DNA from 3 places in the Pseudomonas moorei genome. Region 3 is predicted to be linked to each of the others. Evidence: predicted binding sites of a transcription regulator. Region 3 holds the regulator's gene; each other region holds the start of a gene.
The links. The regulator sigma-54, encoded in region 3, starts transcription at its own class of promoters, with help from an activator protein. The targets are predictions, from matches to a motif close to ANTGGCATNNANNTTGCTNT.

Region 1: glnA (type I glutamate--ammonia ligase) is a predicted target of sigma-54. The motif match lies at 2,699-2,718, and genes of this name have one in related genera.
Region 2: ACGJAX_RS01920 (pilin) is a predicted target of sigma-54. The motif match lies at 2,587-2,606, and genes of this name have one in related genera.

Annotation. Positions count from the first base shown of each region.
Region 1 is NZ_AP035776.1:1,601,606-1,605,764, forward strand. It holds gene ACGJAX_RS07600 (DUF4124 domain-containing protein) at 57-572, opposite strand; gene ACGJAX_RS07605 (cupin domain-containing protein) at 598-1,017, opposite strand; gene glnA (type I glutamate--ammonia ligase) at 1,198-2,604, opposite strand; gene thiI (tRNA uracil 4-sulfurtransferase ThiI) at 2,933-4,159, shown strand, end outside.
Region 2 is NZ_AP035776.1:401,725-405,883, forward strand. It holds gene ACGJAX_RS01910 (DUF748 domain-containing protein) at 1-1,269, shown strand, start outside; gene ACGJAX_RS01915 (BON domain-containing protein) at 1,459-1,812, opposite strand; gene ACGJAX_RS01920 (pilin) at 2,121-2,540, opposite strand; gene ACGJAX_RS01925 (type II secretion system F family protein) at 2,961-4,159, shown strand, end outside.
Region 3 is NZ_AP035776.1:2,249,312-2,253,470, reverse strand. It holds gene lptC (LPS export ABC transporter periplasmic protein LptC) at 1-157, shown strand, start outside; gene lptA (lipopolysaccharide transport periplasmic protein LptA) at 144-692, shown strand; gene lptB (LPS export ABC transporter ATP-binding protein) at 692-1,417, shown strand; gene ACGJAX_RS10360 (RNA polymerase factor sigma-54) at 1,601-3,094, shown strand; gene hpf (ribosome hibernation-promoting factor, HPF/YfiA family) at 3,169-3,477, shown strand; gene ptsN (PTS IIA-like nitrogen regulatory protein PtsN) at 3,490-3,954, shown strand; gene rapZ (RNase adapter RapZ) at 3,957-4,159, shown strand, end outside.

The sequences.
Region 1 (4,159 bases), 650 kb from region 3:
TCCGCTGAAGACCCGATAACGGGAGCGTGAGCCGGCAAGCGATCAGCATCAGGCCTTCAACGCTTGTGCACCCGTTGCACGGTGAATGTCACGGTCGGGCTTTGCTGCACGACCTCATCGCCGTCGATCACTTGTACGGCGATACGATGCTGGCCGCGATCAATGTTCACCAGTTGCAGGACCGGTACGTTGCCTGGTTGGCCGTACGGTTGATCGTCCAGCCATAGTCTGAGCTGATGCGCTCCCTGCAGGCGTGGCTTGATCAGCACGTTGACGGTGAAGGTGCCGTCGTTGGCGCGCAGGGCTTCGGTGGTGGGAAGGCCGGTGATTTTCAGTGCTTCATAAGTGGTGCGAGGTTGTTCGGGGCTGCTGGCTTTGGCAGGCGGTTGTGGTTCTCCCGACAGCTGGCTTTCGGCACGGTTGAGCGGTGGCAGCTCGACCGGATGAGCTTCAATGCCATCAGGTGGCTGGTTGCTGTATCCGGTGTTGCCATCGGCATCGACGTATCTGTAAATCTGAGCCATCACGGGAAAAGCCAACGACAGCAGCAAAAGCATGAAAAACGGCCGCATTCAGACTCCCGGTGGGCAGCGAGGATTACTCCGACAATGGAATACCTTGGCTGCCAGCATAGAACACAATAAGTTCTACCGGCTTGTCACCGGTTATTCCACGATGTGTGATGTTGACCATTTCAGCCAGCGCGTCGCCCTGTTTGAAGTGCTGGATCTGGCCATTGTCCTTGCTCTCGATCGTCAATTCGCCTGCGAGAATGTAAGCCGCGTTGGGGATCGGATGGGTATGCCAGTCGAGTGCGGTGTTGGCCGGTATCTTGAGTTTGAGCAATGACAGTTCAGGCGCGGAATCGGGGTAGCGAATGTAAGGCGTGTTGTCCCAGGAGGTGCTGGTTTGCAGCAGGATATTACGTTCGACACCGGCCGGAGTTGATGCGGGGCTGCAGCCCTGCAACGCTATGGTCAACGTGGCGATCAGGGGTGTGAACAGGCAGGTCTTCATTTTTCCATCCATTGAGTTCAGCAAGTCGATACAGGCTACGAGCAACTCGAATGGATTGATGCCGGACGATGCTGTGAATGTCCGAGGAGAATGAGAAAACAGTTGTCGGAAACTGCCCACAAAAAAGGCCTTCCGAAGAAGGCCTCTTTTTGTCACGCCGCTTGCGCAGGCGCTACCGGATTAGCAGCTGTAGTACAGCTCGTATTCCAGTGGGTGTACGAAGGTACGAACCTTGATTTCTTCTTCGCTTTTCAGGGCGATGTAAGCGTCGATGAAGTCGTCGCTGAAAACGCCGCCTTTGGTCAGGAACGCACGACCTTTGTCCAGCTCTTCCAGGGCTTCTTTCAGGCTGCCGCAAACTTGTGGGATCTCTTTCGCCTCTTCAGGCGGCAGGTCGTACAGGTTTTTGTCAGCTGCATCGCCAGGGTGGATCTTGTTCTGGATGCCGTCCAGGCCAGCCATCAGCAGTGCGGCGAAAGCCAGGTACGGGTTGGCAGCCGGATCCGGGAAGCGCGCTTCGATACGGCGGGCTTTCGGGCTCGACACGTAAGGAATACGGATCGAAGCGGAACGGTTGCGAGCCGAGTAGGCCAGCATTACTGGAGCTTCGAAACCTGGCACCAGACGCTTGTAGGAGTTGGTGGCCGGGTTGGTGAAGCCGTTCAGGGCCTTACCGTGCTTGATGATGCCGCCGATGAAGTACAGGGCGGTATCGGACAGGCCGGCATAGCCTTCGCCTGCGAAGGTGTTCTTGCCATCTTTCCAGATGGACATGTGTACGTGCATACCCGAGCCATTGTCGCCGTACAGAGGCTTGGGCATGAAGGTAGCGGTACGGCCGTAGGCATCGGCAACGTTGTGCACGACGTACTTCAGGGTTTGGGTTTCGTCGGCTTTCTTCACCAGGGTGTTGAACTTGACGCCGATTTCGTTCTGGCCGGCAGTTGCCACTTCGTGGTGGTGAACTTCGACGGTCAGGCCCATTTCTTCCAGTGCGTTGCACATGGAGGTACGGATTTCGTGGTCGTGGTCAAACGGTGGAACCGGGAAGTAGCCGCCTTTGACGCCTGGACGGTGGCCCTTGTTGCCGCCTTCGATGTCCTGGTCGGACATCCAGGAACCTTGTTCGGAGTAGATCTTGAACATGGAACCGGAGATGTCGGACTTGAACTTGACCTGGTCGAAGATGAAGAACTCTGGCTCCGGACCGGCGAATACGGTGTCACCGATACCGGTGGCTTTCAGGTGCTCTTCGGCGCGCTTGGCGATCGCACGTGGGTCGCGATCGTAGCCTTGCATGCTCGAAGGTTCGATGATGTCGCAGACCAGGATCAGGGTCGGCTCTTCGGTGAACGGGTCGAGAACGGCGGTGGAATCGTCCGGCATCAGGATCATGTCGGAGGCTTCGATGCCTTTCCAGCCAGAGATGGAAGAACCGTCGAACATCTTGCCGACTTCGAAGAAGTCTTCATCCAGCGCGTCGCGAGCCGGCATGGTCACGTGGTGCTGAGTGCCTTTGGTGTCCGTGAACCGCAGATCAATCCACTTGACGTCATGATCTTTGATGAGTTGAACCGACTTCGACATAGTGTCCTCCGGGTGGCTTAGGGCTGGTAGTGGATGCCCTTAAATGTTTGTGATGCCGGCGCGAATACTCTGCCAAGGCAACCTGCCTCACAAGGGAGCAAATTGCATGCCAGTGCCCCAGCATGGGTTTTTTGCCCCAATTTCGCGCTTATAGAGGCGCAGGGCCTATAAAAGCTTGAATTCACGCCCCTTAATGTGGCGTCGAAGTCGCAAAGTGACCTGTTTTGGTGCGCGCAAAACCTTCTGCACATTAACTGGTTAAACCTTGAGCAATTTCCGCTATAATCCGCGCCCCCCTTTTTCGGCTGGCCCAGCGCGCGCTGTTTTCATGAAACTAATCGTAAAAGTCTTTCCCGAGATCACCATCAAGAGCCGCCCGGTACGGATGCGTTTCATCCGCCAATTGGCCAAGAACATCCGTGCCGTGCTCCGCGATCTGGACCCGGCCGTGGTGGTGAACGGTGTGTGGGACAACCTCGAGCTGGAAACCCGTGTCAGCGACCCCAGGGTCCTGAAGGAGATGGGCGAGCGCCTGAGCTGCATGCCGGGCATCGCGCACTTCCTGCAGATTGACGAGTACCCGCTGGGTGATTTCGACGACATCGTCGAAAAGTGCAAGCAGCACTACGGAGATGCACTGGCCGGGAAGATCTTCTCGGTGCGTTGCAAGCGCGCCGGCAAGCATCCGTTCAGCTCGATCGACATCGAAAAATATGTCGGCAGCCAGTTGCGCCGTCAGTGCGGTGCCGCCGGGATCGACCTGAAAAAGCCGGAAATCGAAGTCCGCATCGAAGTTCGCGACCAACGGTTGTTCGTGATCCACAGCCAGCACAATGGCATCGGCGGTTATCCGCTGGGCGCACTGGAGCAGACGCTGGTCCTGATGTCCGGCGGTTTCGACTCCACGGTCGCTGCCTACCAGATCATGCGCCGTGGCCTGATGGCCCATTTCTGCTTCTTCAACCTTGGCGGCAGGGCCCATGAACTGGGCGTTATGGAAGTCGCGCATTTCATCTGGAAGAAGTACGGCAGCTCCCAACGCGTGTTATTTGTCAGTGTGCCGTTCGAGGAAGTGCTCGGAGAAATTCTCGGCAAAGTCGATAACAGTCATATGGGCGTAGTATTGAAGCGTATGATGTTGCGCGCTGCGTCCCGAATCGCCGATCGCCTGCACATTGATGCGCTGGTCACCGGTGAGGCGATTTCCCAGGTTTCGAGCCAGACACTGCCGAACCTGTCCGTGATCGACTGCGTGACCGACAAGCTGGTGCTGCGCCCGCTGATCGCCAGCCACAAGCAGGACATCATCGACCTGGCCAACGAAATCGGCACCGCCGACTTCGCCCGGCACATGCCGGAGTACTGCGGGGTCATTTCGGTGAACCCCAAGACGGCGGCCAAGCGTCATCGCGTGGAGCACGAAGAGAAAGAATTCGACATGGCGGTCCTTGAGCGTGCGCTCGAGAACGCCAAGCTGGTGCCGATCGATCGCGTGATCGATGAATTGGGCCAGGACATACAGATTGAAGAAGTCAGCGAAGCGCTGGCCGGTCAG
Region 2 (4,159 bases), 1.8 Mb from region 3:
CCGCAGCCGGCTGATTCCGGTGCCAGGCCTGCCGCCGCCAAACCTGCCGCCAGCAAGGACAAGCCACTGGGCATCCATATCGGCGGGATTGCCATCAATGACGGCTCGGCCAACTTCGCCGACTTCAGCCTGACGCCGAACTTTGCAACCGCCATCCAACAACTCAACGGGCAAATCGGCACCATCGACAGCCGCCAGGCCAAGCCCGCCAGTGTCGACGTCAAGGGCAAGGTCGACCGCTATGCACCGGTGACCATTAAGGGCGCGGTCAATCCGTTCGACCCGATGGCCAGCCTCGACATCGCCACCAGCTTCAAACGCGTGGAACTGACCACGCTGACGCCCTACTCCGGCAAGTTCGCCGGTTACCGTATCCGTAAGGGCCGACTCAATCTTGATCTGCATTACCTGATCACCAAAGGCCAGCTCAAGGCCGAAAACAAAGTGGTGGTTGAACAACTGCAACTGGGCGAAAAGGTCGACAGCCCCGACGCCGTGAGCCTGCCGCTGAAACTGGCGATTGCCTTGCTCAAGGACGTCGATGGCAAGATTTCCATCGAGCTGCCGGTCACCGGCGACCTCAATAACCCGCAGTTCAGCATCATGCCGATCGTCTGGCAGACCCTGCGCAACCTGATCGTGAAAGCCGCGGCGGCGCCATTCAAGCTGATTGGCGGGCTGGTCAGCGGCGGTGGCTCGGAAGACTTGGGGAGCGTGTCTTTTGCCCCTGGTTCCAGCGACCTGAGCAAGGACGCTGAAGCGGCGTTGGTCAAACTGTCCAACGCGCTCAAGGAACGTCCTGCCCTGCGTCTGGAAATTGAAGGCACGGCGGCGCAAAGCAGCGACGGCCCGTTGATCGCCGAACAGCGACTGGAACGGGAATACCAGTACAACTACTACAAAATGCTCCAGCGCCGTGGTGACAAAGTGCCGGCCCAGGCTTCGATGCTGGTAGTGCCGGACAACGAGAAAGGCGCGCTGCTGGAAGGGATTTATCGCACTCGCCTGAAAACTCAGCCACCCGCCGAATGGAAGGACTTGGGCAAAGAGGAACGCACGGCGAAAATGCGCGCTGACGTGATCAAATTCTGGAGTACCAGCGACGTGCTGTTGCGCCAGTTGGGGCAGGATCGCGCCAGCAGCATTAAGGATTATCTGGTCGACAAGGGCCAACTCGCCGATGACCGCGTGTACTTTATCGATGCCCAACTGGGCGAAGCGGAAAAGGACGGCAAGGTGGTTACGCCCCTGCATCTGGACGCCGAGTGAAGGAAAAGTAACGCGAGAACTGATCTCCAGTTAATGTGCAGCGCCACAATAGAACAGGCCCCGACACGAATGCCGGGGCCTGTAATGGCCACATCCTTATGGCCGTTCGCATGAACTCCTCAGATGCGACAGGCGTATCACTCGGCCCGCCTGCCGCGCCTTCTCCCAGTCCAGGCGAGAAGTCGTGCCTTACTCGGCTTTCAGGCCGTCAGCGGAGACCGCTTTGACGCCTTTGATTTTCTTGGTGATCGCCACGGCAGTGGCTTTCTGAGCGTCAGTCACCGCAACGGTGGATGACAGGGACACGACGCCTTTGTTGGTTTCAACCTTGATGTCGGTGCCAGGAATACCTTTTTCGGTGAGCAGGTCACTTTTGACTTTGGTTGTGATCCAGGTATCGGAAGTAGCTTCCTCGGCTTTGGTCATTTCACCGGCCGCCAGTGTCATGGGTGCCTGGGTGGCTTGAGTCTGTGCAAATGCAGCATTGGCCATGGTCAGGGTCAGCGCGGTTACAGTAGCGGCAGCGATAGCGAACTTCTTCATACGAGTAACTCCTGTTTTTCTGGAAAGTCTGCTGGATTTCTTTTCAGCAGGGTTACCAGAGATATTGCGAACGCTGTGCCAACTTTGAAATAAACAATAAATGCATATAAATCAATAACTTATAAAAAACGTAAATTTCCGGAATCATGCAAAATGCATGACTTCGAAATTCCCTACATGCAAGTTGCGGGTTTTACCGCAGGCCTAAGGCCATGAATTAACGCGGGTTTTCCTGAAGACCTGGTTTGTATAAAACAGGACAAAAAAATACCCCGCGAAAGGCGGGGTACTGGCAATCAGGTCATGGATCAGACTTTCGGGGCGACGCCCGTACAGCCTTTGGGCGCATAGTCCTGATCGACCGTGGTGGCGCACGTCCACCCCGTCAGGGTACGCGTCAGGGTAATGGTTTTGTTCAGCACCGGGCCGGGTGCATTCACGATTGTGCAGGCAATAGTGCCTGTGCCATCCGCCGCTTTACCGGACGCTGTCGTTGTGCAATTGGAGGTGGTCGGGGTGCCACCCACCGTCTTCAGATCCGGATCGTCGCCTTGATTGATGACATCTTCGAACGGCACCTTCAAGGCCGAAATCTCCGCCAGCCCCGCCGTCACCTTGGCCCGGGCCTGGTATTTGGAATACGCAGGAATCGCGAACGTTGCCAGAATCCCGATGATTGCGACCACGATCAGTAGCTCAATCAGGGTAAAGCCTTTTTGTTGGTTCATTGACAGCCTCCATGCATGAGTCGAATTCTCATGATCTGAAGCTGTTAGAGCACAGCCCATGCCAGGCACCGTGCCCTCTGTTGGCGGGGTGCACGACCCGCCCAACACCCTTTCCTACTCCCAGAATCCGCACTATCTGACAGTTTTTGTCACCTACCCCTGGTGGTCTGGTTCCACCGTTTGACTAGGCTCTAGATCGCGCCCCGGGTACTTCAATGCATGGCATCGCCTTCTACGATCTGGTCAGGCAATCGGCCCCGGCCGGCGGAAACTCCCCCGCAAGGCCCGGCTCAAGGAAGTTTCCCCGAGGAACGCATCGGCACATTCACGATCTATGAGCCAGTCGGGTGCGAACACTGCAACGATGGCTACAACGGGCGAATCGGGATTCATGAAGTGGCAAGTCACCAAGGACTGAACATGGCGGTCAAAGCAGCAAAAATCAGTGTGTATGCCTGGGAAGGCACCGATCGCAAAGGTGCCCGAATAACCGGCGAGCTGAGCGGACAGAACCCGGCGCTGATCAAGGCGAAATTGCGCAAGCAAGGCATCAATCCCGGTAAGGTCCGCAAGAAAACCCCGTCGCTGCTCAGTCTGGGCAAACGCATCAAGGCCCAGGACATCGCCCTGTTCACCCGGCAAATGGCAACCATGATGAAAGCCGGGGTGCCGTTACTGCAGTCGTTCGACATCATCGGTGAAGGCTTCGATAACCCGGCCATGCGCACGCTGGTGGACGACGTGAAACAGGACGTCGCGGCGGGTAACAGCTTTGCCGCGGCCCTGCGCAAAAAGCCCCGGTATTTCGATGAGTTGTACTGCAATCTGGTGGACGCCGGCGAACAGGCCGGAGCGCTGGATACTCTGTTGGAACGGGTGGCGACTTATAAGGAAAAGAGCGAAAGCCTCAAGTCCAAGATCAAGAAAGCCATGACCTACCCGCTGATGGTGGTGTTCGTCGCGATCATCGTCACCGGGATTCTTCTGGTCAAAGTGGTCCCGCAATTCCAGTCGGTATTCCAGGGATTCGGAGCCGAGTTGCCCGCCTTCACTGTGATGGTCATTGGTTTGTCGCGGTTCATGCAGGACAGCTGGTGGATGATGCTCGGGGTCACGATCGTGGCGTTGTTCGCCATTCGTCATGCCTTGAGGACGTCCCAGGCTTTTCGCGACCGAATGGACACCGGGTTGTTGAAACTGCCGCTGGTGGGCACCTTGATGTACAAATCCGCCGTGGCCCGCTTCGCCCGTACGCTGTCGACCACGTTCGCCGCTGGCGTGCCGTTGGTTGAAGCGCTGGAGTCGGTGGCTGGCGCGACCGGCAATATCGTGTTCAAGCGCGCCGTGCAACGCATCAGGCAGGATGTCTCGACGGGCATGCAGCTGAATTTCGCCATGCGTACTTCCGGTATCTTTCCGAACATGGCCATCCAGATGACCGCCATTGGCGAGGAGTCCGGTACGCTGGACGGCATGCTCGACAAGGTCGCGGGTTTCTACGAGGACGACGTCGATCATATGGTCGATAACCTCACCAGCCTGATGGAACCGTTCATCATGGTGGTGCTGGGTGTTATCGTCGGTGGCCTGGTCGTCGCAATGTACCTGCCCATCTTCCA
Region 3 (4,159 bases):
GACGGTGTTCCCGCAGCAGCAATATGCGCAGACCGAGCAACCCGTTAGAATCGACGGCGCTGGCGGCGTATCGACTGGTACCGGAATGAAAGCGTATTTGAAAGAAAGCAGGATACACCTGCTTTCGAACGTAAGAGGACAGTATGAGGCTCGTTAAAACCCTCCCTATTTTGCTCAGTCTGGGCGCAGCACTGGGAAGCGTGAGCGCCTGGGCTCTGCCGAACGATCAAGAGCAGCCTATCCGCATTCAAGCCGACGACGCCCAACTGGACGACAAGAATGGCGTTGCCACCTATAAAGGCGATGTGATCATCACCCAGGGCTCGATGATCGTTAAGGGCAACACCGTAACCATCACCCGCACCCCGACTGGCGACATCGATGTCGTGACTTCGGTGGGCAACCTGGCCTACTTCGAACAGCTGCAAACCCAGGGCGACACCAAGCCCGTCCAGGGCTGGGGTGTGACCATCCAGTACCACGCCTCGCAAAACCGCGTGGTGCTGATCGATCGCGCCAAAGTCATCGACAAGGACAACAACACCACCCAGGGCGAGAAAATCGTCTACGACACCGTCAAGAAGCTTGCGAGCGCTGGCCGTGCAACAGGCAACAAGGTCACCGAAGCGCGTCCGCGCATCGACATGGTGATCCAGCCGAAGAAGAAAACCGACGAGCAAAAGGCCCAGTAATGGCAACTCTGAAAGCTCAGCATCTGGCCAAGAGCTACAAGAGCCGCCAGGTCGTGCGTGATGTCAGCCTGTCCATCGACAGCGGTCAGATCGTCGGCCTGCTGGGCCCTAACGGCGCCGGCAAGACCACCTGCTTCTACATGATCGTAGGCCTGGTACAGGCCGATCAGGGTCGCGTACTGATCGACGATCTGGACGTCAGCCACCAACCCATGCACGGCCGCGCGAAGGCCGGTATCGGCTATCTGCCGCAAGAAGCGTCGATCTTCCGCAAACTGTCGGTCGCCGACAACATCATGGCCATCCTCGAGACCCGCAAGGAACTCGACAAGGCCGGTCGTCGCAAGGAACTGGAAAGCCTGCTCCAGGAGTTCCACATCAGCCACATCCGTGACAGCCTCGGCATGAGCCTGTCCGGTGGCGAACGCCGCCGTGTGGAAATCGCCCGTGCCCTGGCAACCAACCCGAAATTCATCCTGCTCGACGAACCCTTCGCCGGCGTGGACCCGATTTCGGTGGGTGACATCAAGCAGATCATTCATCACCTCAAGGCCAAGGGCATTGGCGTGCTGATCACCGACCACAATGTCCGCGAAACCCTGGACATCTGCGAAACCGCCTACATCGTCAACGATGGCCAATTGATCGCCGAAGGCGACGCTGAAACCATCCTGGCCAACGACCTGGTCAAGGAAGTGTATCTGGGCCATGAGTTCCGCCTGTAAGCACTGAGGTGTCTGGCTAGTCGACGGGCGCTTGTCTCGATAAAAAATCAACATTTTTTTATTGTTACAGCGCTCTAGGCAAACACTTCAGTTTCGGGCATATAATTTGCTTATGTTTGGCGCTCCGGCGCCCTGTAGTGGATGGCGCATGTGCGCCGGCGAATAAGGTGTTAAGCCCCTGCCATGAAACCATCGCTAGTCTTGAGAATGGGCCAGCAGCTGACGATGACACCGCAGCTGCAACAGGCCATCCGCCTGCTCCAATTGTCGACCCTGGACCTGCAACAGGAAATCCAGGAGGCCCTGGAGTCCAATCCGATGCTCGAACGCCAGGAAGACGGCGACGACTTCGATAACACCGACCCCCTGGCCGACAACGTCGAACAGAAGCCCAACCCCGACATTCAGGAACCCTCCTACCAGGAAAGCGCACCGACGGTTGATAACCTCGAGGAAGGCGACTGGAACGAGCGCATTCCCAATGAACTGCCCGTCGACACCGCCTGGGAAGACGTCTACCAGACCAGTGCCAGCAGCCTGCCGAGCAACGATGACGACGAGTGGGATTTCACCACCCGCACATCGGCCGGCGAAAGCCTGCAAAGCCACCTGCTGTGGCAATTGAACCTGGCGCCAATGTCCGACACCGATCGCCTGATCGCCGTGACCCTGATTGATTGCATCAACAATCAGGGCTATCTGGACGAGACGCTCGAGGAAATCCTCGAAGCCTTCGATCCGGAACTGGACATCGAACTGGACGAAATCGAAGCTGTTCTACACCGCATCCAGCAATTCGAACCCGCCGGTATTGGTGCCCGCAACCTGGGCGAATGCCTGCTGCTGCAATTACGTCAGTTGCCGGCCAAAACCCCTTGGCTGAACGAAGCCAAGCGCCTGGTCACCGATTTCATCGACCTGCTCGGCAGCCGCGATTACAGTCAACTGATGCGCCGCATGAAGCTCAAGGAAGACGAACTGCGCCAGGTGATCGAACTGGTTCAGAGCCTTAACCCACGCCCAGGCTCGCAGATCGAGTCCACTGAAGCCGAATACGTCGTTCCCGACGTGATCGTGCGCAAGGACAACGAACGCTGGCTGGTGGAGCTCAATCAGGAGTCGGTTCCACGTCTTCGGGTCAACGCCCAGTACGCCGGTTTCGTGCGTCGCGCCGACACCAGCGCCGACAACACCTTCATGCGCAATCAGTTGCAGGAAGCCCGCTGGTTCATCAAAAGCCTGCAAAGCCGCAACGAAACCCTGATGAAAGTAGCCACCCAGATCGTCGAGCATCAACGCGGCTTCCTGGAGTACGGCGACGAAGCCATGAAGCCGCTGGTTCTGCATGACATCGCCGAGGCGGTCGGCATGCACGAATCGACGATTTCACGCGTAACCACACAGAAATTCATGCATACCCCTCGGGGCATATATGAACTGAAATACTTTTTCTCCAGCCATGTCAGCACCTCCGAAGGTGGCGAATGCTCGTCCACGGCGATCCGCGCGATCATCAAAAAACTGGTTGCTGCGGAAAATCAGAAAAAGCCGTTGAGTGACAGCAAGATCGCTGGTTTACTGGAGGCACAAGGCATTCAGGTGGCTCGCCGCACCGTCGCCAAGTACCGCGAATCCCTGGGGATCGCGCCTTCGAGCGAACGCAAGCGGTTGATGTAGAGCCACGCCACAGCGTTCCAGTGGTAGATCATCTGATCTACCGCTTTATGCACTGGCAACGAAGGAGAAGCTGTATGCAAGTCAACATCAGTGGACACCAACTGGAAGTGACCGAACCTCTTCGCACCTACATCGGCGAAAAACTCGAACGATTAGAGAGGCATTTCGACAAGATCACCAACGTTCAGGTCACGATGACCGTCGAAAAGTTGAAGCAGAAAATCGAAGCCACGCTGCATATTCCCGGCAATGAAGTGGTCGCTAACGCGGAACATACCGACATGTACGCGGCGATCGACGCACTGACCGACAAGCTGGACAAACAACTCAAAAAGCATAAGGAAAAGACCCAGAGCCTCCTTCAGGGCGCTACGGGTCGTTAACACTCCCAACCCATGATCCGACTTGAAAGTATCCTGACCCCCGGCCGTTCCCTGGTGAACGTGCCGGGCGGCAGTAAAAAGAAAGCCCTCGAGCAAATTGCCAACCTGATCGCCCGGGAAGTGCCGGATCTGGAGATGCAAGATGTCTTCGAGGCTTTGATTGCCCGCGAAAAACTCGGCTCGACCGGTTTTGGCAACGGTATCGCCATTCCCCACTGTCGCCTGAAGGGTTGTACCTCGCCCATCAGCGCTTTGATGCACCTTGACGCCCCCATAGATTTCGACGCCATCGATGGCGCACCGGTTGACCTGTTGTTCGTTCTGTTGGTCCCGGAAGCTGCTACCGATGCGCACCTGGAGCTTTTGCGCCAGATCGCCAGCATGCTCGACCGCAAGGAAGTGCGCGAAAAACTGCGCAGTGCCCCGAGCAATGAAGCCTTGTATCAGGTTGTCCTGAACGAGCAAAACGGTCAGTAATCATGCGTTTGATCATCGTCAGCGGCCGCTCCGGCTCGGGTAAAAGTACCGCCCTCGATGTGCTTGAGGACAACGGCTACTACTGCATCGACAACCTGCCTGCCGGGTTGCTGCCGGAACTTGCCGAACGCGCGTTGATTCACACCGAGCTGGTACAGCCACTCGTTGCTGTCTCCATCGATGCACGCAACCTGCCGAGCCACCT